DNA from 2 places in the Neobacillus oceani genome. Region 1 is predicted to be linked to the other one. Evidence: a T-box and tRNA genes for the amino acid it is inferred to sense, from the RefSeq annotation. Region 1 holds a T-box; the other holds one or more tRNA genes.
The links. A T-box is a leader RNA that pairs with one kind of tRNA and senses whether it is charged. The one in region 1 lies ahead of metG (methionine--tRNA ligase), so its partner is inferred to be a tRNA-Met.

Region 1 (14,691 bases):
CAATAGGTCCAAGCATGGCCGCCTTCGAATTCCCGGTACTGGCAGCTGATCGGTTTTTTTGAGAAAAGAGAGTTCAGTTCCCTGTTTGGCGAGAGGAAATCCGCTATTTTCCCATTAACCAGTTCAGCCTCATCTTCCTTGTTCCCGACCGAATGGTAAATATGGAGGGGCGGATTCCCGCTGTATTTTTTTACGGCATCCAAAATGGCATCATTCACATAAGGCGATTGGGCCAGCACTTTTCCGAATGTGTTCGGATAAAGGAGCGCCGCATGCAGCGCAACTGTTCCGGCTAGAGAATCTCCGGCAAGCGCGCGGGTCGAACCCATTTGGTATGTCGGGTATTCCCTGTCAAGCCACGGAACGAGTTCGTGGGCAAGGAAGCGGAGGTACGCATCATGCTTATCACCATCAGGATGATACTTACTGCGCCGGTCGTCCGTGTCCTTATATGGGATACCGACAATGATCAGATTCTCAATCTCCTTTTTTGTTAAAAGTTCATCGGCAAGCGTCCCGATTCGGCCAAGCCTGAAATAATCCTGTCCATCCTGTGCGATCAGGATCGAATATTTATAAAGAGGCGAAAAAGTTGCGGGCAGATGGATCAATAATTCGACCGTCTCGCCCAAGGCAACGCTTTCAAATTGAACTTCCTGGACAGTTCCACGCTGGTATTCCATTGCATTTCCTCCGGCTCGTTTAGATTGTCAAAAAAATTTTACCATAATAGGTACGGAAAAGCTTTTCGGAAAGGAAAGGGAGTAGCTGTTCATCGAAAGATAATGTCAAAATTGTGGACAGTTGGGGGGATTGGCAGGGCAAGGGGAGATTTCCGGAAGTACAGGAAGAATTCCAGAGGGCAAAACTTCAGGGGGTCGATAGTTCAGTGCTTGCAAAGAGATAGCAGGCTTTCCACTAAAACAGCTGCAAAGTCTCTTTTTCTGGTAAAATGGATATACTATTAATAGGACATGGAGGGGGTTTCGATGAGAGAGATTGATTTTATCAAACTGACGGAAAAAATAGCAGAACGGAAGCCGGCTGTGGAAAGGGAACTTTTACTAGGGAAGAATGAAGACCGGCTTTTCCGGAAGCGGCCCCGGGATCCGCATGAAGCTGAAGTACTTGATCGATTGAGCGTCGAGAAATGGAAACGATATGTCAAAGAGGGGAAAATAAAGTACCTGGGGAAGAGGGAATGGTACTATGACCCAAGTTGAAAAGGGAAAACTTGACCTGAAACAGTTAGCGAATAAAACGCAGTTTGAAAAGATGGTCGGTGTGGTTGCGATATTGACTAAGATTTTTCAGGAGCAAAACCTTAAACCGATAATTGTTGGGGGACTTGCAGTTGAAATCTATACTCATAGCGACTATACAACAGTCGATATTGATATCGTCTTCAGCCAGTGGACACTTGCGAAAGACGTCCTCTCCAAATTAGGTTTCAAGCAATATGGCAGGCATTTTTTTCACGAAGAGCTTCATGTCAGCATTGAAGTCCCGGGAGATATGCTTGAGGATTCCGATGAGGATAAAGTCATTAAAATGAATCTTCCCAATGGGGACTTCGTGTATGTAATAGGGATAGAGGATATTATCCTAGACCGCCTAAGAGCTTGCAAGCACTGGAAATCAACATCGGATTGTGAATGGGCAAAGAGGCTTTACCTCATCCATAGCGAAACAGTCGACAAAGATTATTTGATTCAATGCGCGAAACGCGACCAGACTAATGATCTTTTATTGGAATGGAAACTTTAATAAACATTTTTCAAACCACGGATTTTGGCTGTTGCATTAAATTGCCATCCTGATTATAATAAATCCAACCTAATTGAATACAGGCGTTGAAGAGGAAAAGTAGAATGAAGTTATTTTTCACAGAGAGCTTCGGGTGCTGAAAAGAAGCAAAAATACTCATTTGAAAAATGGCCTCTGAGCCCCGTACTGAAAGCGCGGAATCGTGCGAGTAGGCTGCGGCGAGTGCGGGCCCTCGTTACCAAAGCCACAGTATAAGAGCAGTCTGGCTGCTCCGTACTTGCAGAGACTGGCTGTGCGAGCGGCTGGTGAATGAAGGTGGAACCACGAGACAATAGCCTCGTCCTTATCTAGTTTTTAGATGAGGGCGGGGCTTTTTTGTTTTTTTAAAAAGGAGGAGATTGGAATGGCAGTTTTTATTGGAGGGGCATGGCCGTATGCGAATGGATCACTACATCTTGGCCACATCGCAAGCCTGCTTCCAGGTGACATATTGGCTAGGTATTACCGGCAAAAAGGGGAAAGGGTGCTCTATGTTTCCGGCAGCGACTGCAACGGGACGCCGATTGCGATAAGGGCGAAACAGGAGGGGATCTCACCCGATGAAGTAGCGGACCGCTATCACAAAGAGTTTGAGGATACGTTTAGGAAACTTGGCTTTTCCTACGATTGCTACACCCGGACGGACTCCCGGCACCACCACGAAACCGTCCAGCAGCTTTTCCTGACGCTTTTGGGGAACGGACATATTTATAAAAAAGAAATCGAGCAAACGTACTGCGAAACATGCGTGCAGTTTCTGCCAGATCGCTATGTTGAAGGGAACTGCCCTCATTGTGGGCAGCACTCGCGCGGAGATCAGTGCGACCATTGCTCAGCGATTCTCGACCCGCTCGATTTGTTGGAAAGGAAATGCAAGCTTTGCGGCACCCCGCCAACTGTCAGGAGCACCGAACATTTTTATTTTTCCCTTGGTAATTTCCAAGAGCGAATCGGCGAATATGTGGGTGAGGCGAAAAATTCGTCAGCCTGGCGGGAAAATGCCATTCAGTTAAGCGAGCGTTATTTGCGAGAGGGACTGCAGGACAGGGCGGTATCAAGGGATATGGACAGGGGCATCAGCATTCCTGTAAAGGGGTATGAAGAGAAGAAAATATATGTCTGGATTGAAGCTGTGTTTGGCTATTACTCAGCGGGGAAATCGTGGGCGGAGCAGACTGGCGCCGATGATTCGGGGTATTGGAGTGACAAGGTGAAGGCGTATTATGTACATGGAAAAGACAATATTCCGTTCCATAGCCTAATCTGGCCTGCCCTCCTGATGGGTGCGGGAATTCCCGCTTTGCCATCCCATATTGTTTCGAATGAATATCTTACTCTTGAAAAGAAAAAGATTTCCACGAGCCGCAACTGGGCCGTCTGGCTGCCGGATATTACAAAGGATTATGATCCCGATTCAATCCGTTATTTTCTCACCATCAACGCTCCAGAAAGCCGGGATACCGATTTCTCTTGGCGGGAGTTCATTTACAGCCACAATTCCGAACTGCTGGGAGGATACGGGAATTTGGTGAACAGGACATTAAAGTTTATTGAAAAATATTATGGCGGTGAAGTTCCGGAGGCGGAACTGGATCCTGAAGTCGCCCAGGAGGTTACTCGAGTTTACAAGTCGGCGGGGCGGCTAATTGAAGAAGGCCATTTTAAAAAGCCTTTGGAGGAAGTTTTCGAGCTTATAAGGTTCGCAAATAAATATTTCGATGATCAAAAGCCGTGGAAGCAGGTTGTGGAAGACAAGGATGAATGCGAACGGACGCTGTTTAACTGTGTTGTTGTCCTTACGAATCTGGCGAGGCTCCTTGCGCCGTTCCTTCCGTATTCAAGCGGGAAGCTGAACGCTATGCTTGGCGTTGATGAGGGTTCCTGGGAGCCAGTTTTGGCTTTTTCCGGGGGGATAAGGGAGGTCGAGCCTCTTTTTGAACGAATTGACTTGGGGAAGATTGAGGAAGAAGTTGAGAAGTTAAGAAGAAGCGGGATGTAGGTAGATTTGAGTTGCGAAATTTATTCGGTGGGGTGGCGAATTTGCGGATAGAGCAGGCATATTTCCAAGAGAAACCGGGAACTTCAGGATAAACCGGGAAAACATGAGGATAAACAAGAAGAATCTCAGGATAAAACCGTAAGAATCTCATGGAATCGATAGCAAAGTGCTTGCAGTATAATACTGAAACAATCAAAAATGAGGTGGCTGAACAATGCAGCCACCTTTCCTATTCTGCGAGAACGTCCCGATACTCTTCCTTCCGTTCGAGCACTTTTTTTGCAAAAGAACAGGCCGGGATGATTAGTTTCTGCTCTTCCTTGGCAAAATCCCCAATGCGGTAGACAAGTTTTTTTCCTAGTCCGCGCCCATTCTGATCTTCATCGACCAGCGTGTGGGTGACGGTAATGATTTCTTTGCCATCCTTCCCGGCGCCGCCTGGAACATACTGAATCCGCCCGATTACTTTACCGTTCTCCTCAATGTAAAACTCATTGTTTCCATGTTTGATTTCTGCCATCTAACCAGCTCCTATCGAAATCTTTCATCCTCCATCATTTTCCCCAAAAAGAAAAGAATAATCGATGAGGTGAAAAAATTGATTATTCATGTGTATTATAGGTAGTAAAAAATGTTTCCTTGGGAGGGCCTGGAAAAAGAAAAAAAGAACCATTCATGGGAAATGGCTCTTCTTGAATATATATTAACTTACACGCCTTGGCTTGTATGGCCTTGCCGAGAGGATGTTTTCCAGCTTGAATGTGCGCATTTTATTCCTGAGCAGGCAAAACGCATAGACATCGTTTCCCTTTACGCCGCGAATAATCATTTTGCGTTGGGAAAGCTCGTTTTTCTTTGACAAATAAATGATTTCAAGAGGCATGTTTTCTTCCATTGAACGGAGAAGCATTCCATTCATCTCAACACCTTCTTTCTATTCCTATTATATACGAACATCCGTTCTTTATTCATCGTTTTTGCCTGGAAATTAAGGATTTTTTATAAAAAACTTTGTCTTGGATTCGGAAGGTGATGGTAAATTCTGCTGCTCGAAGCCGGTTTCCGGGGCCATACCGATTACCCGCTCAGGTTCGTGTCGAACGCCATTTTTTACGAAAAAAGAATCGCCTAGGTATATATAACAAAGAAACGCATTGAATTCGCTGCCGGATTCGATGCGTTTATTCATATGGAAAATATTCACTGGGATATTTGGGAAAATATCCCCTGTTTTTATTTTTGTCAAGCATGCTGAGTACCCAAATGGAATATTAAAAAAATCAGAAACGGGACTTTAGGTGGAGCCTATTTTGAATGTATTTCTTCCTACATTTATTAATATCTTTTTTACATTTGATTATTTATTCAAAACACCCCTCTATAAAAGACCTATTTTTCCCTTTGACCCCCATTATAAAACTCTCGGACATTTTCCTTTTCTTTTCCTTTAACTAGATATTTATTCATGCAGTTCCTTGTTTATTTTAACAAATCGGGTACTTATGACTATCCGTGTAAAAAAAGTAACAAATTTTTAATGTTTATCCCCTACTTTCTCCCCGAACCTGAAATGGGATGAATACTACCAGGGGAGTAAATAATCCCTTATTCACTTTTAACGAATAAAAATCTGGGGTTCAATTAAGAGGTGGACAAAAATCGCCACAATTCAGCAAATTTTTCATTTACCAAAATGTCGGAATAAGTGGAGGAATTATGGAAGAAACAATCAGCTTGAGAGAATTGATACAGACGTTAAAGAAACATCTGGTCCTTATTTTATCACTTGCCATTTTGGCAGTTGGGATAACCGGGGTTGTAAGCTACTCCTTTTTAACACCAGTGTATCAATCCTCTACACAAATCCTTGTAAACCAGGCAAAAGATGAGAAGGCGGTTTATAGTACCGCGGATGTTCAAACCAATCTTCAGCTCATTAATACATATAATGTCATTATTAAAAGTCCGGCGATTCTGGATTTGGTCATAAGGGAGCTAGATTTGGATCTATCCTTTCAGGAGTTGAATGAAAAAATCCGTGTGGCGAGCGAAAAAGATTCGCAAGTTGTAACAATTTCTGTGCAGGATGAGAATCCTGACATGGCGGCAAAGATTGCAAATACGACAGCAGCGGTTTTCCAGCAGGAAATCGCAGCGATTATGAATGTCGACAATGTCAGCATTTTGGCCACTGCACAAGTGTCGGAAGGGCAGGCACCGGTTAAACCAAGGCCTCTCTTGAACATGATGGTAGCACTTGTTGCCAGCTTGATTGCAGGGGTAGGCTTGGCATTTATAATCGAGTATTTTGACAACACAATTAAGACTGAAAAAGATGTTGAGAGGGTTCTTGGCCTTCCTGTCCTTGGCATCATACCTGTGATTGAGGATGCAAAATTGCAGACGAAGAATGCGCCACAGTCAGTAAAGCCATTGGAAACAAGGGGTGAAACAGTTGGTTCTTAAAAGCAGAAAGAATAAAGGTTTTTCCAATCGAAGGAAACTTATCGCATCACTTGATCCGAAATCCATCGTTTCCGAGCAATATCGGACAATCCGAACAAACATTCAGTTTTCCTCTGTAGATGAAGATATTCAAGCAATTATGGTGACGTCTGCCGGGCCAGGGGAAGGAAAATCGACAACGGCAGCGAATTTGGCGGTCGTTATGGCCCAACAGGAAAAGAAGGTGCTTCTTGTCGATGCGGATCTCCGCAAACCGACGGTACACTACACGTTTGATTTAGTGAATCAGTATGGGCTTACAAGTGTACTTTCAAAAAGCAAATCGTTGGAACAGGCAATACGGCCAACAGAAACCCCTTTTCTATCGGTTTTAACAAGCGGGCCAATTCCTCCGAATCCTGCTGAGCTTTTAGGTTCAAAATCAATGAAGGAAATGCTGGAGGAAGCTAAAAACCGGTTTGACGTGATTATTTTTGATACGCCGCCAACACTGGCGGTCACTGATGCCCAAATACTGGCAAACCTTTGTGACGGTGTTCTCCTGGTCCTATACAGTGGGAAATCCGAGAATGAACAGGCAACCAAAGCAAAAGACCTGTTGGTAGCCGCAAATGGGAGGATTCTTGGCGTCGTTCTTAACCAGAAAAAAATAAAGAATGACAGCTATTCTTACTATTACGGCACGTAAACCGTAGTTTGTTTTAGTTAAAGGAAGGGATGGTACGATGATTGATATTCACTGTCACATTCTTCCCGGCATCGATGATGGGGCAACGGCGATGGAAGAAAGTGTGGAAATGGCGCGGGAAGCTGTAAAGGAAGGCATCCGGGCAATCATCGCGACGCCCCATCATAATCGTTTTTACGAAAATCCAAAAGAGGCCGTCATTCAGAAGGTAGCTGAATTGAACAACAGGCTTATGGAGGAGAATGTTCCTCTTTCCATCTTGCCAGGGCAGGAGCCGGCTATCAGCGGGGACTTTCTCGAAGAGTATCAAAAAGGGAATATCCTGACGTTGAATAATACTCAATATGCTTTTATGGAACTTCCGTCGGGCGATGTGCCGAGATACACTTCACAGATTTTGTACGAGCTGCAAAATTTCGGGGTCATCCCCATCATTGTCCATCCTGAGCGGAACCAGGGAATCATTGAGCGGCCGGATATCCTTTATGAGCTAATTAGAAATGGGGCTTTGGCGCAGCTTACAGCCTCGAGCATTTGCGGGGTGTTCGGGAAGAATATAAAGAATTTTTCCCTGCGGTTAATCGAGGCCAACCTTGTCCATTTTATCGCTTCGGATGCGCATAATATCCAAAGCCGGACTTTTCATATGCAAAGGGCTTTTGAAGAAATTGGAACGAGATACGGTAACGACTTTGCCTCCTTTTTTAGGGAGAATGCCGAACGGTTGATTGAAGGTAAAAACGTCTACAAAGACGAGCCGCAAAAGGTGAAAAGGAAAAAGCTTCTCGGTATTTTCTGATAAGACTTTGGAATTGGCAATAGTTCATTTATAAATCTCAGTTAATCAATAGGTTTAATCAATTAATGAAACCCAAAAATTCTCCTTGCCGCTTTTTTGGCCATAGTATTGGAGGAATCAATTTAGTTGGCAACGCTTAGCTTTTAGGACTTTTTAATAAAGGAGGATTTCGATGAGTTTCCACAAACGTTTTCTGTTGTTGGCAGTTCTCGACTCGGTACTAGTGTTGGCCGCCGCGGTTATTAGCTATATCCAATTTCAGCCGCTACTCGGATCGGTCCCTGATCAAGAGCTCTTGCTTAATTCTCTTATCTTGCTGATTAGCTATTATATTTTCGCAAATAGTTTCCTTTTGTATAACAAATCATGGGAATATGCAAGTGTCATGGAGCTGAAAAGTATTTTCAAGGCTGTCACACTTACAATCATTACCACTGCGGCTTTCCAACTGTTTACTTCATCGAATTTTTATCCAAGGATGCTGCTTTCTGTATGGATGATGACGATGTTTTTAGTAGGAGGCTCGCGGTTTTCCTGGCGCTTGTATTTGGACTATTGCCTTAAGCCCAAAAAGGATATGAAAAAAGTTCTTATCATAGGCGCAGGGCAGGCAGGAACTCTAGTGGCCCGACAGCTCTTAAACAATCCCGAATTGAGGCTTGTCCCCGCCGCTTTCATTGATGATGATCCAGGGAAATTGAAATTACACATACTAGGCATCCCTGTGGCAGGAACAACGGAAGAAATTGTCGAGGCCGTAGAAAAATACGGAATTAATAAAATAGTCATCGCCATTCCTTCATTAAAGAAATTTGAGATGAACAAGATTTATCTCGAATGTTCAAAGACGAAAGTGAAGACGCAAGTAATGCCGAAGATTGAAGATGTCATGCTCGGAAAAGTCGCAGTTAGCCAGTTTCGCGATGTGGGCGTTGAGGATTTGTTGGGGCGCGAACCGGTAGAGCTGGATATTGATGGAATATCTGAATACATATCCGGCAAAACAGTCCTTGTAACAGGGGCTGGAGGTTCGATTGGTTCGGAAATTTGTCGGCAAATTTGCAAGTTCTCACCCGAAAAAGTTGTTTTGCTAGGCCATGGAGAGAACAGTATTTATCAGATTGACATGGAACTTCGCAACAAGTACGGGGATACGATTGAAATTGTACCGGCAATTGGGGATATCCAGGACCGTGAACGGATGATGGAAGTAATGGCAGATCATCAACCGGATGTAGTCTACCATGCTGCCGCCCATAAGCATGTTCCGCTTATGGAATACAATCCGAGGGAAGCTGTGAAAAACAATGTAATGGGAACAAAAAATGTCGCTGAAGCAGCCCATCAATATCATGTTGGCACGTTCGTTCTCATTTCCTCGGATAAAGCGGTAAATCCGACGAATGTGATGGGAGCGACGAAAAGGATTGCGGAAATGGTCATTCAGCATCTAGACAAACAAAGCAAGACCAAGTTTGTTGCCGTCCGCTTTGGGAATGTGCTTGGCAGTAGGGGCAGTGTCATTCCGCTTTTTAAAAAGCAGATAAAGGCAGGCGGGCCAGTGACAGTGACCCATCCTGAAATGACACGATATTTTATGACCATTCCTGAGGCATCCCGACTGGTTATCCAGGCCGGTTCCCTCGCCAGGGGTGGAGAAGTGTTCGTCCTTGACATGGGTGAGCCGGTAAAGATTGTCGATCTGGCCAAAAATCTTATTGAATTGTCCGGGTTTTCGCTTGATGAAATTACGATTAAATACTCCGGCATTCGGCCGGGGGAGAAAATGTTCGAAGAGCTTCTTAATGAAAACGAAGTGAATGATGTCCCGATCTATCCGAAGATTCTTGTTGGAAAAGCTTCGCCAAGCAATTATGAGATGATAACGAATCTTATCCAAAATTTCTATTCCTTTAATGAACGTGACCTTAAAGACTATGTTTTGAAACTAGTGAACAAAAAAGAAAAGCATTTATCCGCGATTAGCAAGTGAAAATTGAACAAATCTAACCACGATGGCATTCGCGGCCTGAGGAGGCATTTCTTTTATGAATTTCGCAATTATTGGCTGCGGATTCAAAGCAAGGAGTCATGCGGCGGCAATCAACCGGATCCCGGAAGCAAAATTGGCCGCCGTCTGCGATTTAGATGAATCAGCCATGGAGCAGTACAAAGAGTACGGGGCGAAGGCTTATACAAATTACAATGCGCTACTTGCGGAAGATGGAGTGGATGCAATTTGCATCTGTACCCCTGCCAGTTATCACGCAGTACTTGTGGAGCAGGCAGCCGCGGCAAAAAAACATATTGTCCTTGACCAGCCGATGGCGTTGTCGCTTGATGAAACGGAACGGATCGTGGAGGTTTGCCGGGAGAATGATGTGAAGCTTACAATTGTCCATCCACACCGTTTCCGGCCTGTAGTCATGGAGCTGAGAAAAATCATCGAAGCAGGAATGCTCGGAAAAATCAGCCATGCAAGTGCCAGGATCAACTTGAACAGGAACAGGGATTTCTGCGCCGAGTCCTTGTGGCGGGGAGCGAAACTGCATGAATGCGGAGGGTTAATGGGCCAGGCAATTGACTATTCTGATTTGCTTCTTTGGTTCTTGGGACAGCCGAAGCAGGTATTCAGCATGGCGGCGACGGGAATCAGCAATTTGGAAGGTGAAGGGGTTGCAGCCGGGCTAATCCAGTTTGAATCGGGTGCGCTTGGTACGATCGAAATGTCGACCGCCGTTTATTACCGTAATTTTGAGGAGTCAATAACCATCTTTGGAGAAAAGGGAACCGTTAAAATTGGCGGCCCCAACGCCCTTTCGTTCGAACATTTTGATGTTCGAAATTTGTCTGAAACAGAAACTGAACGGATTTTGGAAAAAGTTAAATCAGACCCATGGGGAGTTCCAGGCCATGAGCAAACGATTTCCGATTTAATTCAATCCGTCAAAGAAAACCGGGAGCCCCTTGTAACAGGTGAGGATGGCAAGAGAGCTCTCGAGCTAGTCCTGGCATTTTACAAATCAGCAAGAAATAACTCACCAATCGGAATGAGAAGAGGAGTTTTAGTATGAGTACTCAAGTAAAAGAAAGCAAATTGGCCGATGAACTGATTGAAAAGCTTCAAACGAAAACAGCGACAATCGGCGTTGTGGGGCTTGGCTATGTCGGATTGCCGCTCGCGGTTGAAAAAGCGAAAGCTGGTTTTAATGTCATTGGGTTTGATGTCCAGGAGGAAAAAGTCCGGGCTGTCAACAACGGAAAAAATTACATCGGTGATGTTATACCTGCTGATTTGGAAGCACTCGTGGCAGAAGGGAAGCTAATGGCGACATCGGATTACAATTTTATTGGCGAAGTAGACGCGGTTGCGATTTGTGTACCAACTCCATTGGACATTTATAAGCAGCCAAATATGAAATATGTAGAAAGCTCTGCCAAGGCGATTGCCCAGCACGTAAAAAAGGGGACGCTCGTAGTCCTCGAAAGTACAACGTATCCGGGTACGACTGAGGAATTGATCAAGCCAATCCTGGAGCAATCGGGCCTTGTTTGCGGCGAAGACTTCTTCCTGGCCTATTCACCTGAGAGAGTGGATCCGGGAAACAAAAGCTTTAATACGAAAAATACCCCGAAAGTAGTCGGCGGCATGACACCTGCCTGTACAAAGGTAGCCGCTGCCATGTACCGCACTGTATTGGAAGGGGAAGTCCATGAGGTTTCCAGCCCGGCGGTAGCTGAAATGGAAAAAATCCTTGAGAACACATTCCGTAATATCAATATCGCCCTTGCAAACGAAATGGCAATTCTTTGCAATAAAATGGGCATCGATGTGTGGGAAGTGATTGATGCGGCGGCTACGAAACCGTACGGATTCATGCCTTTCTATCCGGGGCCGGGCCTTGGCGGGCACTGCATTCCTATCGATCCATGGTACCTGACATGGAAAGCGCGCGAGTATAACTACCATACGCGGCTGATCGAAACGGCTGGCGAAATCAATGACAGCATGCCTGATTTTGTTGTACAGCGCTGCGCTGAAATGCTGAATGATCAAGGCAAAGCAATCAACGGTTCCAAAATCGTTGTCCTTGGCGTTGCCTACAAAAAAGACATTGATGACTACCGTGAATCACCAGCGCTGCCAATATTGGAAAGGCTGATCAATGCGGGTGCAGATTGGGTGTCGGTCGATCCCCACGTGAAGGAATTCAACCTGAATGGAAACCAGATTGTATGTAAGGAGTTACACAAGGACCTGCTGATAGAGGCGGATCTTGTATTAATTACGACCAATCATAGCTGCTTTGACCATGAAATGCTGCGTAACAATGCAAAGCTTATTCTTGATACACGGAATACATTTGAACCGCAGGTAGAATTCTCCGGAATCTACCAAAAAATCTAATATAGAAACAGTGATGGAGTGCCAAGCTTGTCAACTAAAAAACAATCTTTTAACCGGTCGGTGTTCATTATACTGGGCGGGAACGTACTGTCACAGGGGCTGATTTTCGCATCATCCCCTCTTCTTACAAGGCTGTATTCTCCAGAGGCCTTTGGCCAGTTGGCTGTATTCATCTCCGTCGTGGCGATGGTCAATGTTTTTACAAGCCTGAAATACGAACTTGCCTTGCCCATTGAACGGGACCAAAAGAAGTTTTTAAACCTGGTTGTGCTGTGCCTGGGTATCCTGGCCATCACAACAATCATTTGCACGGCGGCGGTTTTGATACTGGGTTCCTTTTTCTTTGAAAAACAGTTTGCCGAGTTTCTTTTTTGGCTGCTGCCGCTCGCTTTTTTAGGAGAAGGCATTACAGCGATAACGAATTATTACGGGATTCATAAAAGCAAGTACAAAGACCTGGCTATCCTGAAAGTCAACAAGGCACTTTTTACGGTCGGTGGGCAAGCTGGATTGTATTCCCTTCAGTCAGTGGGTATGGTTGCCGGTGATGTGATGGGCAGGATTCTCGGTGGCTTTAAGCTGATGTTGAAAATGTTCATGGAAATCCGGAAATCGGCCAGTCTGATCAGCGTCAATGAAATAAAGGAAGTTGCCCGGAAATACCGGAAATTCCCGCTTATTTCAAGCTATTCGTCATTTATAAACAGCGCTGGCCTTCAGATGGCCCCGATCCTGCTGAGTGCGATGTACAGCCAGGCGGAGGTGGGACTGTTCGCGCTTGCCCAACGGGTAATTGTTTCGCCTCTGTCCATCATTGGGCGGGCGGTAGCTGATGTGTTCTACGGAACCGCGGCGAAAATCGAAACTCCCGGCGAACTGCTCCGGATGTTTATAAAGACGTCATTAAAATTGCTATTGGTCGGTATCATTCCAATTGGCATTCTTTATTTTGCCGGGGGGAGCCTATTTGGGCTTATTTTCGGAAAAGCCTGGAAGGAAACCGGAACAATCATTCAGATCCTGTCCCTGATGTATCTTGCCCAGTTTATCGTCAGCCCTCTGTCCCAGACATTGAATATTTTAAACAGGCAGGACTTGCAGCTCGTCTGGGATATTGTAAGACTCATCCTTACAGGTTTGCCTTTTCTTGCCGGCTTTTTATTCCAATATGACTTTTATCAACTGATCAGGATTTTTGGAATATCATCTGCCGCAAGCTATGTCCTATTGTATGCGATGATCTTCAGGGTGCTGAAAAAACAAATGTAGGAGCATTAAAACAGCATGGGCACTAAAAAAAACTATACCCTTATTCTCTTATTAGCTTTTCTATACAAATTCATTCTTGATTATGCGTACAAGACTTTTCTTGTGGGGAATTTTGCCTATTCGGGATTTGTAATCAAGGAGAATTATTTTAAATATGCTGAGTCGTGGCTTTTATTATTCCTGTTGATTTCCGGGGTTGTTCTTTACACAAAAGGAATGGAGAAGCCGAGCAAAGTGATTCTGTACATTATTTTACTCAACCTTTTGGTCCCGCTATTAACCTTTTATTCGATGCAGGACGGAGCCAGAATTTATTTGTACAGTATTCTTTTTGGATTCATGCTCACCGTTTGGATAGTCAAAAAATTGAAGGACTTCCGCGTCATCATGATTGAAGACAGTGTCAAGCCGGTCTTTTTCTTCCTGGCCGTGATCACCCTGTATGTATATGGCTATTTAATCGCGACAGGGGGGCTTTCGAGGCTGAGCTTCAACCTTCTTGCGGTTTATGACGTCAGGAGTGTTTACCAGCAGAATAATTCCGGCCTGATGAATTATCTTGTCACCTGGCAGGCTTACGCCATCAATATGTCGATGCTCATCTATACGCTGGAGGGCAGGAAAAAGCAATTGTTTTTCCTATTCCTGTTCCTGCAGCTGCTGCTTTTTGGCATGACAGGGTTAAAAAGCTTCCTTTTCTCGCCAGTCGTCGTGATTGGTTTGTACTATATCTTGAAAAATGTCAAATTAAAAAATCTTGTTCTCGAAATGATGACTGTCGGAGTGCTTTTCATCGTTTCCTTGTCGGTGCTGCTTTACAGCGTCTTTGACAATATTAACGCCGCATCAATTTTTGTCAGGCGTTTGCTGCTAGTTCCTGCCCAGCTGCATTTTGTCTATTTTGACTTCTTTTCCACCCATGAAACGATGAAACTGTCACATTCCTTTTTATCCTTTTTATTTGAAAATCCCTACAATAGCCCAACTCCGGTTGATGTTATAGCCAGTGTGGTTTTTAACAACGAAAACTTCAGCCCCAATGTCGGCTATTTGGGTGATGCTTTTTCTAACTTCGGGTTTATGGGGATTATTGTCTACTCGATAACCCTCGGAGTGGTTTTGAAGATGCTGGACAGTGTCGCAAGGCATGTGCCGATTTATTTTTCGGCGCCGTTAATCGTCATACCGTCTATGGCCTTAATCAATTCCGCGCTGCCCACAAGCTTGGTGACCCACGGCATCTTGTTTGAGATAAC
Region 2 (14,691 bases), 880 kb from region 1:
TACCGGAGTAACTGCCGGTACCTTGACGGTACCTGACCAGAAAGCCACGGCTAACTACGTGCCAGCAGCCGCGGTAATACGTAGGTGGCAAGCGTTGTCCGGAATTATTGGGCGTAAAGCGCGCGCAGGCGGCCTCTTAAGTCTGATGTGAAAGCCCACGGCTCAACCGTGGAGGGTCATTGGAAACTGGGGGGCTTGAGTGCAGAAGAGGAGAGCGGAATTCCACGTGTAGCGGTGAAATGCGTAGAGATGTGGAGGAACACCAGTGGCGAAGGCGGCTCTCTGGTCTGTAACTGACGCTGAGGCGCGAAAGCGTGGGGAGCGAACAGGATTAGATACCCTGGTAGTCCACGCCGTAAACGATGAGTGCTAAGTGTTAGAGGGTTTCCGCCCTTTAGTGCTGCAGCAAACGCATTAAGCACTCCGCCTGGGGAGTACGGCCGCAAGGCTGAAACTCAAAGGAATTGACGGGGGCCCGCACAAGCGGTGGAGCATGTGGTTTAATTCGAAGCAACGCGAAGAACCTTACCAGGTCTTGACATCCTCTGACACTCCTGGAGACAGGACGTTCCCCTTCGGGGGACAGAGTGACAGGTGGTGCATGGTTGTCGTCAGCTCGTGTCGTGAGATGTTGGGTTAAGTCCCGCAACGAGCGCAACCCTTGATCTTAGTTGCCAGCATTCAGTTGGGCACTCTAAGGTGACTGCCGGTGACAAACCGGAGGAAGGTGGGGATGACGTCAAATCATCATGCCCCTTATGACCTGGGCTACACACGTGCTACAATGGATGGTACAAAGGGCAGCGAAGCCGCGAGGTGGAGCCAATCCCATAAAACCATTCTCAGTTCGGATTGCAGGCTGCAACTCGCCTGCATGAAGCCGGAATCGCTAGTAATCGCGGATCAGCATGCCGCGGTGAATACGTTCCCGGGCCTTGTACACACCGCCCGTCACACCACGGGAGTTTGTAACACCCGAAGTCGGTGGGGTAACCGCAAGGAGCCAGCCGCCTAAGGTGGGACAGATGACTGGGGTGAAGTCGTAACAAGGTAGCCGTATCGGAAGGTGCGGCTGGATCACCTCCTTTCTAAGGATATTGCCTTCGGGCAATCGGAATGCGGACCTTTTGGTCCGTAAGTTGACCGCTTGTTTGTTTAGTTTTGAGGGAGCAATCCTTCAAAGTTTTTTTTGACTCTGCCCTTTCGGGCAAAGTTTGTTCCTTGAAAACTGGATAATGTTAAGAAGAAGTAACCAAGAAGAACCGAGTGATCGCCATTTTAGTTTTCTCTCTGGTAAACAGAGTGGAATGACCTTTTAGGTTAAGTTAGAAAGGGCGCACGGTGGATGCCTTGGCACTAGGAGCCGATGAAGGACGGGACTAACACCGATATGCTCCGGGGAGCTGTAAGTGAGCTTTGATCCGGAGATTTCCGAATGGGGAAACCCGCCATCCGTAATGGGGTGGCATCTTTACCTGAATCCATAGGGTATTGAAGGCAGACCCGGGGAACTGAAACATCTAAGTACCCGGAGGAAGAGAAAGCAAACGCGATTCCCCAAGTAGCGGCGAGCGAAACGGGACATAGCCCAAACCGGAAGGCTTGCCTTCCGGGGTTGTAGGACACTCTACATGGAGTTACAAAGGAACGGGGTAGGCGAAGAGGCCTGGAAAGGCCTGCCGGAGAAGGTAAAAGCCCTGTAGCTGAAACTTCGTTCCCTCCTGAGTGGATCCTGAGTACGGCCGGACACGTGAAATCCGGTCGGAATCCGGGAGGACCATCTCCCAAGGCTAAATACTCCCTAGTGACCGATAGTGAACCAGTACCGTGAGGGAAAGGTGAAAAGCACCCCGGAAGGGGAGTGAAAGAGATCCTGAAACCGTGTGCCTACAAGTAGTCAGAGCCCGTTCATGGGTGATGGCGTGCCTTTTGTAGAATGAACCGGCGAGTTACGGTCCCATGCAAGGTTAAGCCGAAGAGGCGGAGCCGCAGCGAAAGCGAGTCTGAATAGGGCGAATGAGTATGTGGCCGTAGACCCGAAACCAGGTGATCTACCCATGTCCAGGTTGAAGTCCAGGTAACACTGGATGGAGGACCGAACCCACGTACGTTGAAAAGTGCGGGGATGAGGTGTGGGTAGCGGTGAAATTCCAATCGAACCTGGAGATAGCTGGTTCTCTCCGAAATAGCTTTAGGGCTAGCCTCACGTAGTAAGAGTCTTGGAGGTAGAGCACTGTTTGGACTAGGGGCCCCCATCGGGTTACCGAATTCAGACAAACTCCGAATGCCAAAGACTTATCCGTGGGAGTCAGACTGCGAGTGATAAGATCCGTAGTCAAGAGGGAAACAGCCCAGACCACCAGCTAAGGTCCCAAAGTATACGTTAAGTGGAAAAGGATGTGGAGTTGCTTAGACAACCAGGATGTTGGCTTAGAAGCAGCCACCATTTAAAGAGTGCGTAATAGCTCACTGGTCGAGTGACTCTGCGCCGAAAATGTACCGGGGCTAAACGTATCACCGAAGCTGTGGATTGACATCTTCGATGTCAGTGGTAGGAGAGCGTTCCAAGGGCGTTGAAGCAGGACCGGAAGGACCTGTGGAGCGTTTGGAAGTGAGAATGCCGGTATGAGTAGCGAAAGATGGGTGAGAATCCCATCCACCGAATGCCTAAGGTTTCCTGAGGAAGGCTCGTCCGCTCAGGGTTAGTCGGGACCTAAGCCGAGGCCGAAAGGCGTAGGCGATGGACAACAGGTTGATATTCCTGTACCACCTCTTCATCGTTTGAGCAATGGGGGGACGCAGGAGGATAGGGTAAGCGCACTGTCGGATATGTGCGTCTAAGCAGTTAGGCTGGAAAGCAGGCAAATCCGCTTTCCGTGACGGCTGAGCTGTGACAGCGAGGGAAATTTAGTACCGAAGTTCCTGATTCCACACTGCCAAGAAAAGCCTCTAGCGAGATGGAAGGTGCCCGTACCGCAAACCGACACAGGTAGGCGAGGAGAGAATCCTAAGGTGAGCGAGAGAACTCTCGTTAAGGAACTCGGCAAAATGACCCCGTAACTTCGGGAGAAGGGGTGCTCTTTAGGGTTCATAGCCCTGAAGAGCCGCAGTGAATAGGCCCAGGCGACTGTTTAGCAAAAACACAGGTCTCTGCGAAGCCGCAAGGCGAAGTATAGGGGCTGACGCCTGCCCGGTGCTGGAAGGTTAAGAGGAGGGGTTAGCGCAAGCGAAGCTCTGAATCGAAGCCCCAGTAAACGGCGGCCGTAACTATAACGGTCCTAAGGTAGCGAAATTCCTTGTCGGGTAAGTTCCGACCCGCACGAAAGGCGTAACGATCTGGGCACTGTCTCAACGAGAGACTCGGTGAAATTATAGTACCTGTGAAGATGCAGGTTACCCGCGACAGGACGGAAAGACCCCGTGGAGCTTTACTGCAGCCTGATATTGAATTTTGGTACAGCTTGTACAGGATAGGTAGGAGCCTGTGAAGCCGGAGCGCCAGCTTCGGTGGAGGCGTCGGTGGGATACTACCCTGGCTGTATTGAAATTCTAACCCGCACCCATGATCTGGGTGGGAGACAGTGTCAGGCGGGCAGTTTGACTGGGGCGGTCGCCTCCCAAAATGTAACGGAGGCGCCCAAAGGTTCCCTCAGAATGGTTGGAAATCATTCGCAGAGTGTAAAGGCACAAGGGAGCTTGACTGCGAGACCTACAAGTCGAGCAGGGACGAAAGTCGGGCTTAGTGATCCGGTGGTTCCGCATGGAAGGGCCATCGCTCAACGGATAAAAGCTACCCCGGGGATAACAGGCTTATCTCCCCCAAGAGTCCACATCGACGGGGAGGTTTGGCACCTCGATGTCGGCTCATCGCATCCTGGGGCTGTAGTCGGTCCCAAGGGTTGGGCTGTTCGCCCATTAAAGCGGTACGCGAGCTGGGTTCAGAACGTCGTGAGACAGTTCGGTCCCTATCCGTCGTGGGCGCAGGAAATTTGAGAGGAGCTGTCCTTAGTACGAGAGGACCGGGATGGACGCACCGCTGGTGTACCAGTTGTCTTGCCAAAGGCATCGCTGGGTAGCTATGTGCGGACGGGATAAGTGCTGAAAGCATCTAAGCATGAAGCCCCCCTCAAGATGAGATTTCCCATTCGTAAGAAGTAAGATCCCTGAAAGATGATCAGGTTGATAGGTCAGAGGTGGAAGCACGGCGACGTGTGGAGCTGACTGATACTAATCGATCGAGGACTTAACCAAATAGATTGCTCGTTCTTCCGAACTTCTTCTGAAAATTATCCAGTTTTGAGGGAATGAACCTCAAACCAAATAGTCTGGCAGTTATGGCGAGAAGGCCACACCCGTTCCCATACCGAACACGGAAGTTAAGCTTCTCAGCGCCGATGGTAGTTGGGGCCTTGCCCCTGTGAGAGTAGGACGCTGCCGGGCTATACCTTATATTTTTGGGTATATAGAAACAAAATATTTTTTTATCGTCGCGGGGTGGAGCAGTTCGGTAGCTCGTCGGGCTCATAACCCGAAGGTCGCAGGTTCAAATCCTGCCCCCGCAATATGGTCCGGTAGTTCAGTTGGTTAGAATGCCTGCCTGTCACGCAGGAGGTCGCGGGTTCGAGTCCCGTCCGGACCGCCATTTTAGTTTCATAGTTTTTTATGAAAAAAACGAAACCAGGTTTCGTCTTTTTTTATGTTCAAAAGATAAAAATGGAGTTGACCACGGTCATTGGCTGTGGTCATTTTAATTTTTCGGAGAGAATAACCCAAGTAAGCATTTTGGATAATTGTCATTATCTATATCTGATAGTGACAATTAAATGGAAAAACACTGGTTAGGATGTCACTCAACCCCCATTTACGTTACATTGAAATGGCAAAACTCGATTAGGATGTCACTCAACCTTCATTTGCGTGACATTGAAAGGGCAAAACTCGGTTAGGATGTCACTCAACCCCCATTTACGTGACATTGAAATGGCAAAACTCGGTTAGGATGTCACTCAACCCCCATTTACGTGACATTGAAATGGCAAAACTCGGTTAGGATGTCACTCAACCTCCCTTTGCGTGACATTGAAAGAGCAAAACCCGGTTGGGATGTCCTCACTCCCCATTTGCGTGACAACAAAGGGTATAACCCGGTTTAGTTGTCACTAATAGCTCTAAAACACATAATGATAAAATTATTGAAGGTACCCGCTTCAGACATTCTTAGCATAACAACCCCTATAAGCCAGGGTAAAAAAACTCCTCCCTCACTTATAGATAAACCCTCAATCCCAAGGCACTTTTGCCCATTCTCCAAAAATCATGTAAACTACATAATGTAGACAAAATCCTTAGGAGCCATCCTAAGGGTTTTTCTAAGATATTGGACAGATTCCGGGTTTTCACCAGAAACGTCCGATGTAAGCAGCGTATCGGAAACAATTTTAGGATCTCCCGAAAAGAATCCAGTGTTTCCACCAGAATTAAGTACGTAGTTGTATATATAGATTTATAAAACACATTCCTTAAAAGGTGATTGAATGGAACCACTTGTATTTGAATATAAATCTTCCTCGACGGAGGAGACAGTCATTTTGGCCAAAAGGCTGGGGGGCATGCTGGAGCCGGGCGATGTTTTAACATTGGAGGGCGATCTTGGTGCGGGAAAAACGACATTCACCAAGGGTCTTGCCCAAGGGCTTGGAATAAAGAGGATGGTCAACAGCCCGACGTTTACAATCATTAAGGAATATCATGGCAGGCTGCCATTGTATCATATGGATGTTTACAGGGTTACGAACGAGAGCGAGGACCTCGGTTTTGATGAGTATTTCGAAGGCGAGGGTGTCACAGTTGTTGAATGGGCACACTTAATAGGGGATCAGCTGCCTGAAAACCGACTGGAGATTCAGCTGTATCATGAACCGAATGGTGGAAGGAGAATTCTTTTTAAGCCAAAGGGTTACAGATACGAGAGATTATGTGAGGAGTTTTTTTATGAAGATCTTGGCAATTGATACGTCCAATTATCCGCTTGGCGTTGCTGTTGTCGACGGGGATAAAGTCGTCGCAGAATACATCACAAATGTGAAACGGAACCATTCGGTAAGGATCATGCCTGCCATCGATTCCGCCATGAAGGAAGCTGAATTGAGGCCAGCCGATTTAAATAAAATTGTCGTTGCCGAGGGGCCTGGTTCCTATACAGGGGTGAGGATAGGCGTGACGATCGCTAAAACATTGGCGTGGACACTCGGCATCCCGCTTTCCGGAGTGTCCAGCCTTGAGGTGCTTGCAATGGCTGGGCGGTATTTCAATGGCTATATTGCCCCTGTTTTTGATGCCCGCAGAGGCCAGGTATATACAGGGCTATATAAATTTGAAAACGGCCAATTGGGAGTGGTCGAATCTGACCGCCTTGTTTTGATGAGTGACTGGGCAGAAAACCTCGCTGGCTTACAGGAGAAAACCTTGTTTGTCGGTAACGATGTTTCTCTGCATTTAGAAGCAATCACTAGTAAAATGGGAGAAAAGGCAGTTATTTCAGCTCCAACCGAAAGAAATCCGCGACCATCCGAACTAGCGCTTCTTGGTAAAAACAAACCTGATGCCGATGTTCATTCATTTGTCCCTAATTATATTCGCCTGGCGGAAGCGGAAGCAAAATGGCTTGAATCAAGGGGCGAATCACATGAGTAACCACACGGCCGACAGCAATGGATTATTTACGTTCCGGTTTATGCGGGAAGAAGATATCGACCAAATCATGATTGTGGAACAGGAATCATTTACTCTGCCCTGGAGCAGGGAGGCATTTTACAATGAATTGCACCACAATCAATACGCTGTGTATATTGTCCTTGAAGATGAAGGCAAAATCATTGGCTATGGAGGGGCTTGGGTTGTGCTGGATGAGGCGCATATCACCAATATAGCAGTCTTGCCTCAATACCGGGGCAGGAAGCTTGGCGAAGCGCTCTTGAAAAAGGTTCTTGACGTGGCAAGGGAGAATGGCGCGGAGACTGCAACCCTTGAAGTTCGAGTATCCAACACGCCCGCCAGGTCATTATACAAGAAAATGGGTTTTCAGGAAGGCGGTATAAGGAAAAAATACTATACCGACAACCAGGAAGACGGAATCGTTATGTGGGTGAAATTATGAGTAAAGATCAATTGATCTTGGGAATTGAGACAAGCTGTGACGAGACAGCGATAGCAATCGTAAGGAATGGCCGGGAAATCGCCGCGAATGTTGTGGCTTCTCAAATTGAGAGCCATAAGCGTTTCGGCGGGGTCGTGCCTGAAATCGCCTCCCGCCACCATGTAGAAGAAATAACAATCGTCCTTGAAGAGGCTCTTAAACAGGCGGAAGTGAAGATGGAAGACATCGATGCCATTGCTGTTACAGAAGGCCCGGGACTGGTCGGCGCTCTGCTGATTGGTGTAAATGCGGCCAAGGCACTCGCTTTTGCCCATCAAAAGCCGCTTGTTCCTGTCCATCATATTGCGGGCCATATTTACGCGAACAGGCTGCTAACGGAGATGAAATTCCCGCTTTTGTCCCTGGTTGTATCCGGCGGGCATACCGAGCTTGTTTATATGAAAGAACATGGGCATTTTGAAGTAATCGGAGAGACAAGGGATGACGCGGCGGGCGAGGCTTATGACAAAGTGGCCAGAGTCCTGAATATGCCTTACCCTGGTGGGCCGCATATTGACCGGCTGGCCCATGAAGGTATAGCTGTCATTCCGTTGCCGCGTGCATGGCTTGAAGAAGGTTCGTATGATTTTAGCTTCAGCGGCTTAAAATCGGCCGTTATCAATACTGTCCATAATGCAGAACAGCGTGGAGAGTCAATTGCACCTGAAGACCTGGCAGCCAGCTTCCAGGAAAGTGTCATTGAGGTTCTTGTTGAAAAAACAGTCCGGGCGGCGAATGAATATGGTGTGGGACAGGTACTGCTTGCAGGAGGAGTTGCGGCCAACAAGGGGCTGAGGAAGGCTCTTGAGGAGGCGTTTGGCAAAAGTGAAGGAATAGAGCTTGTCATTCCGCCATTGTCGCTTTGCACGGACAATGCGGCCATGATTGCGGCAGCGGGGAGCGTTATGTTTGAAAAAGGCATCCGGGGAAGCCTGGCTTTAAATGCAAACCCGGGCCTTGATATTGAAAAATATAATTGACATTGTAGGGCAGCGAAAATATTTCGCAGCCCTTTTTGCTGTGGATAAAAATTTTTCTCGCATTCACCGCTTTGTGGATAAGCACGGGTGTTCCTGTTGATAATGTGGATAAAAACGATGGGTTCTGTGGATAAAGTGGATAAGTCCGTTGATAACTGATATAACAGCAATTTTATTGTGTATAAAAATGTGGAAAAGCGCAGGGAAGCCCCGCGCTTTAGTCAGCAAGTTCCGCCCATTGTTCCATTAACTGATCTAGTTCCTGGCGGGCTTTATCATTTTCAGTGTTAATAACAAGTACCCTTTCGTGGTCCTGATAAACCTCCGGATCACAAAGAAGCGATTCGTTTTCTTCAATAAGCGCTTCGAGTTCTTCAATTTTGGCTTCAATCTCTTCCAGCTTCCGTTTTCGCTGCCGCTCAAGTTTCTTGGATTCCTTATCCTGCTGGAACGTATTTTTGGCGGCAGGAGTTTCGGTAACCGATGCAGAAGCGGCCTTTTCCATCGCTAAAAGCTCAGCCATTTCCTGTTTCTTTTCGAGAAAATAATCATAATCGCCGAGATATTCCACGCAGCCATCCGTTTTCAGTTCCAGAACCTTTGTTGCGATCCGATTGATAAAATAACGGTCATGTGACACGAACAGGATTGTGCCGGGATAATCGATAAGCGCATTTTCGAGAACCTCCTTACTGTCAAGGTCAAGGTGGTTGGTCGGTTCGTCGAGGATAAGGAAATTCGCCTTTTGCAGCATCAATTTGGCCAGGGCGAGGCGCGCCTTTTCACCCCCGCTTAAAGTGGAAACGGGCTTGAGGACATCATCTCCGGAAAAAAGGAAGTTTCCGAGAACTGTTCGGATCTCTTTTTCAGTTTTCAGAGGGTACTCGTCCCAAAGCTCATTCATGACCCGCTTATTCGACCTAAGATTGGCTTGTTCCTGGTCGTAATAGCCTATCATGACGTTTGTACCGTAGTGGATTGAGCCCGCGTGTGCCGGAAGGTTTTTTATAATCGTTTTGAGCAAGGTTGATTTCCCGATTCCGTTAGGTCCGACAAGCGCGATGCTGTCACCCTTTGTGATGGAAAAAGAAAGGTCCGCTGCAACCGGAGCTTCATATCCGACGGCAAGGGCATCAACAAGCAAAACGTCATTGCCGCTTTGCCGCTCGATTTCAAACGAAAAGGTGGCCGATTTTTCATCTCCTGAAGGCCGGTCCATCAGCTCCATCTTCTCGAGTTTTTTCCTCCTGCTTTGGGCGCGTTTAGTCGTTGAGGCCCTGGCAAGATTCCGCTGGATGAACTCTTGGAGTTTAGCCACCTCATCCTGCTGCTTTTCATACTGCTTTAAATCACGCTCATAGTTTTCCGCCTTTTGAACAAGGTAGGAACTGTAGTTGCCAACAAACCGGTGGATTTGCCGGCGGGACAATTCGTATACCTGATTGACGACCTTGTCGAGGAAGTATCGGTCATGGGAAACAATGAGAATTGCGCCATGATAATTTTGCAAGTACAACTCAAGCCATGAAAGTGTTTCAATATCAAGGTGATTCGTGGGCTCGTCCAATATAAGGATGTCGGGTTTCCCTAGCAGCAGCTTCCCGAGCGCCAGGCGTGTTTTCTGGCCGCCGCTCAGGCTTGAGATACTTGTTGAATAATCAAAGGTATGGAAGTTGAGTCCATGGAGCACGGAACGGATATCCGCCTCATACTGGTACCCCCCCATCTCCTTGTATCGGACCTGCAGTTCGTCATAATCCTTTAAAACTCTTTCGTATTTACTGGAATTGCCGATAATGGACGGATCCGCCATTTGCCCTTCCAGTTCCCTTAACGAAGCCTCAAGCTTACGGACTGGTTCGAAAACCTTCAACATTTCATCCCAAATCGACAAGGAGGATTCGAGACCCGTATTTTGCGCGAGATAGCCGATGGTAACATCTTTCGGTTTAATGATTTCGCCGCCATCATGTCCGATATGGCCGGCGATTATTTTGAGGAGCGTCGATTTCCCCGCGCCATTCCTGCCGACCAGGGCAACGCGGTCCCTGTTTTGGAGCTCAAGCTTTATGTTCGATAAAATTAATTCAGCGCCATAGTATTTTTCAAGGTTATTCACTTGAAGCAAAATCATTCTTTTCACCCCATTACTATCTAGAGTGTAACCCATAAGGGGTTGCTCGGCAATGAGTGAACCATCCTCCAGGTATGGTTTTCCGCTGATGGTTTAAGCTCGTATGACAGGGGAAAAGGAGCTAAATATGACAATTTTTTAAAAATATTGGGACTTAATCTCGTGAAAAGCTAAAAAACAATGGAACATATGTGAAACATGGAACAAAGAGCATACACAATTACCTGAAAATAGTGTATTATTTTTATAACTCATAGAACTGAACTATAGGGAAAAGGTTAGAAAAACGGCCAGGGCCCCATTCGGGAAAACGGGGTCGATCTGCCAGGTTGTTCCGTTTTTGGGAAAGGAGTTTTTAGGATGGCTGAATTTACGCATTTCAATGAAGAGGGCAGAGCAAAAATGGTCGATGTCAGCGATAAGCCGGAAACAGCCAGGACGGCAATCGCCCGCTCAAGCATAACTGTAAATCGAGACATTTATGAAAGAATAACGAATAATGAGATGAAAAAGGGTGATGTGCTGGCGGTGGCCCAGGTAGCCGCTGTTATGGCAGCAAAGAAAACATGGGAAATCATCCCAATGTGTCACCCCATCCCGCTGACAGGGGTAGACATCACTTTCAGGTGGGAAGAGGAAGAAGCAGGACATAAGCTGATGATTTCTGCTTCAGTTAAGACGAAAGGAAATACTGGCGTGGAAATGGAAGCGCTAACTGCTGCTTCCATCTGCGCATTGACTATATACGATATGTGCAAAGCCGTTGACAAAGGAATGGTAATCGGGCCTACCTATCTTGTTGAAAAAACAGGCGGCAAGCATGGCGATTTTAAACGAGAACAAGAGGTCCAGTAAACAAGATTTCCCGCGAATGGCCAGGGGCCTGCGAGAAAAATTAAACCGGGGCAGGGGATCAATGGTGACTGAAACAATGAAAATACCGCAGGCAACCGCCAAAAGGCTGCCGTTATATTACAGATTTTTAAAGAATTTGCATTCCTCTGGGAAGCAGAGAGTTTCATCCGCGGAACTTAGCGAAGCGGTTAAAGTCGATTCGGCTACAATCCGAAGGGATTTTTCCTATTTTGGAGCCCTTGGCAAAAAGGGCTACGGCTATAACGTAAACTACTTGCTTGGGTTCTTTCGGAAGACGCTTGATCAGGATGAGCTTACAAAGGTCGCCCTTATCGGGGTAGGAAACCTTGGGACTGCCTTTTTGAACTACAATTTCCTGAAAAACAATAATACAAAAATCGAAGTAGCCTTTGACGTTGATCCCGATAAAGTGGGGACGAAAATTGGCAACGTCCCAATCCACAGCCTGGATGACCTTGAAGCGTACCTGAACAATGACAATGTTACGGTAGCGATTTTGACCATACCTGCTTCCGTTGCCCAGCCGATTACAGACAGGCTCGTTAAAACAAATGTGAAAGGAATTTTAAACTTCACGCCTGCGAGGCTGAATGTCCCGCGCTCCATCCGGGTCCATCATATCGACCTGGCTGTTGAATTGCAGTCGTTGATTTACTTCCTGAAAAATTATCCCGGAGCGGACTTTTCCGAAGAAGCAGAAGAAGCAAAAAAGTGAGCCTAAAAGGGGCTCACTTTTTTTGAATTCGTTTTAGCTTGTAATGTAAACCGATCATCCTTATGCCCGCCCCGAAATCAAAGGTGGCCAAAATAACGAGGAGATAGGAAAAGAAACCCCAGCCTTCGTCCCTTACGCTCCCAACTGCGAAATATGTAAACAAAATTCCGAGTAGGAGGTACACGATGCCGGAAAACAATGGTGATTGCCTCATAAAAACCCTCCGATAAAGTTTTGCATCTGTTCTGCTTCACGCAGGAATCTCTCAATTTCCTCACGGTAAATACTCTGCATCAAAACAACGAGCGTATTCATTATGACGTGCGCAATGATCGGAACAATGATCCGGTTTGTCCGGACATAAAGGAAAGCAAATGTGAATCCAATTGCCGAGTAAATCAGGATATGTTCAAATTCCATGTGCGCGGCTGCGAAGATAACGGAACTGATCAATGCGGAAACAAAGAAATTAAACCGCTTGTGAAGGCTGCCGAAAATGATTTTTCGGAACACGATTTCCTCAAGGATGGGGCCGATGACCGAACTGATGAGAATCACCGCGGGGAAATTGTCAATCATCCGCATGATTGAACGGGTGTTATCCGAACCCATTTTAATCCCAAGCATTTGCTCCACTATGGCGGCGGCCCATTGCGCGAAAAGGGCGAGGAAAATTCCGCCGACGGCCCATGAGATGGACTGTGGCAAATTTGCAGCGTTCCTGTTTTGAAGCGAGCTGGCCATTTCTTTTCGCAGGAGGAACAACGTAATCAGGAATGCCGACACAAAGCTGATTATCAGCCAGTAATTTAAGGCATACATCTGCGTTTCCTGGGGACTGTTCCCCGCGCTGGCAAGGACGATTGCCAAAAGGGGGACCCCCACCAGGCTCGAAAGCTGCATGACGATATATACAATAAGAATCCAACCGTATTCACGTTTCAAAATGGCAAGCTCCTTTATACTTTTTGCATCACTTTTCATTCTACTCACAAAGGCAAACTTATTTCAATCATGAAACCTTCCTGTATAGCCTTTGCCAAAGCGGACATACTCATAAGGTTGATTTTTTTTAAAAAAATTCATGCTTCGTGCTTGCAAAAAAAACGGGTTTTCATTATTATAATAATTGTGTTAGCACTCACCTGAACAGAGTGCTAATAAGCGACTACATAAAACCATTTGAGGAGGTTGTTTGAATTGTTAAGACCACTTGGCGATCGCATTATCATTGAGCTTGTCGAGTCTGAAGAAAAGACTGCAAGCGGCATTGTTTTGCCTGACACTGCAAAGGAAAAGCCGCAGGAGGGCAAAGTTGTAGCAGTAGGTTCCGGCCGTGTTCTCGATAGCGGCGAGCGTGTAGCTCCGGAAGTATCTGTCGGCGACCGTATCATCTTCTCAAAATATGCCGGCACAGAAGTAAAGTACCAGGGAACTGAATACCTAATCCTTCGTGAAAGCGATATCCACGCCGTTATTGGCGAATAATTGCCTGAACTCAGGGCACATACCTAATTTTATCTGACTTGAGGAGGTTTTTGAACTATGGCAAAAGACATTAAGTTCAGTGAAGACGCGCGCCGCTCAATGCTTCGCGGTGTAGATGCTCTTGCAAATGCTGTTAAAGTCACGCTTGGGCCTAAAGGGCGCAACGTTGTTCTTGAGAAAAAATTCGGTTCACCGCTTATCACAAATGACGGTGTTACAATCGCGAAAGAAATCGAGCTTGAAGACGCATTCGAAAACATGGGTGCCAAGCTTGTTGCCGAAGTGGCAAGCAAAACAAACGATGTTGCCGGTGACGGTACAACGACTGCGACTGTCCTTGCGCAGGCAATGATCCGTGAAGGCCTGAAAAACGTAACCGCAGGCGCCAACCCAATGGTTCTCCGCAGGGGGATTGAAAAAGCGACAAAGGTTGCCGTTGAAGAATTGAAGGCAATTTCCAAGCCAATCGAAGGAAAAGAATCCATCGCCCAAGTTGCGGCGATTTCCGCTGACAACCCAGAAGTCGGCCAATTGATCGCTGAAGCAATGGAGCGCGTTGGCAACGATGGTGTTATTACGATTGAAGAATCAAAAGGTTTCGCTACCGAACTTGATGTAGTAGAAGGTATGCAATTCGACCGCGGATATGCATCTCCATATATGGTTACAGATTCCGATAAGATGGAAGCTGTCCTTGATAATCCGTATATCCTGATTACTGACAAGAAAATTTCCAGCATTCAGGAAATCCTTCCTGTCCTTGAGCAGGTTGTCCAGCAAGGCAAGCCGCTATTGCTGATTGCTGAAGATGTTGAAGGTGAAGCGCTTGCTACATTGGTAGTCAATAAGCTTCGTGGTACATTCAACGCTGTTGCTGTTAAGGCTCCTGGCTTCGGTGACCGCCGCAAAGCTATGCTTGAAGACATCGCTGCCCTTACTGGCGCCGAAGTTATCACAGAAGAGCTTGGCCGTGACCTTAAATCCGCAACAATCCAATCTCTTGGCCGTGCTTCCAAGGTTGTTGTTTCCAAAGAGAACACAACAATTGTTGAAGGCGCTGGAGACTCAGCTGCAATCGCTGGGCGAGTAAACCAAATCCGCGTTCAGCTTGAAGAAACAACTTCCGAGTTCGACCGTGAAAAGCTGCAGGAGCGCCTTGCGAAATTGGCTGGTGGCGTAGCTGTCATCAAGGTCGGCGCTGCAACTGAAACAGAATTGAAAGAGCGCAAGCTTCGTATCGAAGACGCCCTGAACTCAACTCGTGCTGCTGTTGAAGAAGGAATCGTGTCCGGCGGTGGCGTCG

Region 2: it encodes a tRNA-Met, which carries the amino acid that the T-box ahead of metG (methionine--tRNA ligase) is inferred to sense. The anticodon was not compared.

The regions. Positions count from the first base shown of each region.
Region 1 is NZ_CP143543.1:1,117,863-1,132,553, forward strand. Features, by position in the region: gene V1499_RS05615 (alpha/beta hydrolase) at 1-683, opposite strand, end outside; gene V1499_RS05620 (hypothetical protein) at 990-1,223, shown strand; gene V1499_RS05625 (DUF6036 family nucleotidyltransferase) at 1,210-1,767, shown strand; T-box leader at 1,845-2,115, shown strand; gene metG (methionine--tRNA ligase) at 2,171-3,805, shown strand; gene V1499_RS05635 (GNAT family N-acetyltransferase) at 4,035-4,325, opposite strand; gene V1499_RS05640 (hypothetical protein) at 4,509-4,724, opposite strand; gene V1499_RS05645 (YveK family protein) at 5,522-6,271, shown strand; gene V1499_RS05650 (CpsD/CapB family tyrosine-protein kinase) at 6,261-6,959, shown strand; gene V1499_RS05655 (tyrosine-protein phosphatase) at 6,997-7,758, shown strand; gene V1499_RS05660 (polysaccharide biosynthesis protein) at 7,931-9,751, shown strand; gene V1499_RS05665 (Gfo/Idh/MocA family protein) at 9,807-10,832, shown strand; gene V1499_RS05670 (nucleotide sugar dehydrogenase) at 10,829-12,166, shown strand; gene V1499_RS05675 (lipopolysaccharide biosynthesis protein) at 12,194-13,435, shown strand; gene V1499_RS05680 (oligosaccharide repeat unit polymerase) at 13,451-14,691, shown strand, end outside.
Region 2 is NZ_CP143543.1:239,324-254,014, forward strand. Features, by position in the region: rRNA gene V1499_RS01365 (16S ribosomal RNA) at 1-1,088, shown strand, start outside; rRNA gene V1499_RS01370 (23S ribosomal RNA) at 1,319-4,251, shown strand; rRNA gene rrf (5S ribosomal RNA) at 4,325-4,440, shown strand; tRNA gene V1499_RS01380 (tRNA-Met) at 4,489-4,562, shown strand; tRNA gene V1499_RS01385 (tRNA-Asp) at 4,566-4,642, shown strand; gene tsaE (tRNA (adenosine(37)-N6)-threonylcarbamoyltransferase complex ATPase subunit type 1 TsaE) at 5,535-6,011, shown strand; gene tsaB (tRNA (adenosine(37)-N6)-threonylcarbamoyltransferase complex dimerization subunit type 1 TsaB) at 5,992-6,693, shown strand; gene rimI (ribosomal protein S18-alanine N-acetyltransferase) at 6,686-7,156, shown strand; gene tsaD (tRNA (adenosine(37)-N6)-threonylcarbamoyltransferase complex transferase subunit TsaD) at 7,153-8,175, shown strand; gene V1499_RS01410 (ABC-F family ATP-binding cassette domain-containing protein) at 8,393-10,309, opposite strand; gene moaC (cyclic pyranopterin monophosphate synthase MoaC) at 10,670-11,164, shown strand; gene V1499_RS01420 (redox-sensing transcriptional repressor Rex) at 11,226-11,900, shown strand; gene V1499_RS01425 (YdiK family protein) at 11,914-12,114, opposite strand; gene V1499_RS01430 (lysostaphin resistance A-like protein) at 12,111-12,845, opposite strand; gene groES (co-chaperone GroES) at 13,101-13,388, shown strand; gene groL (chaperonin GroEL) at 13,446-14,691, shown strand, end outside.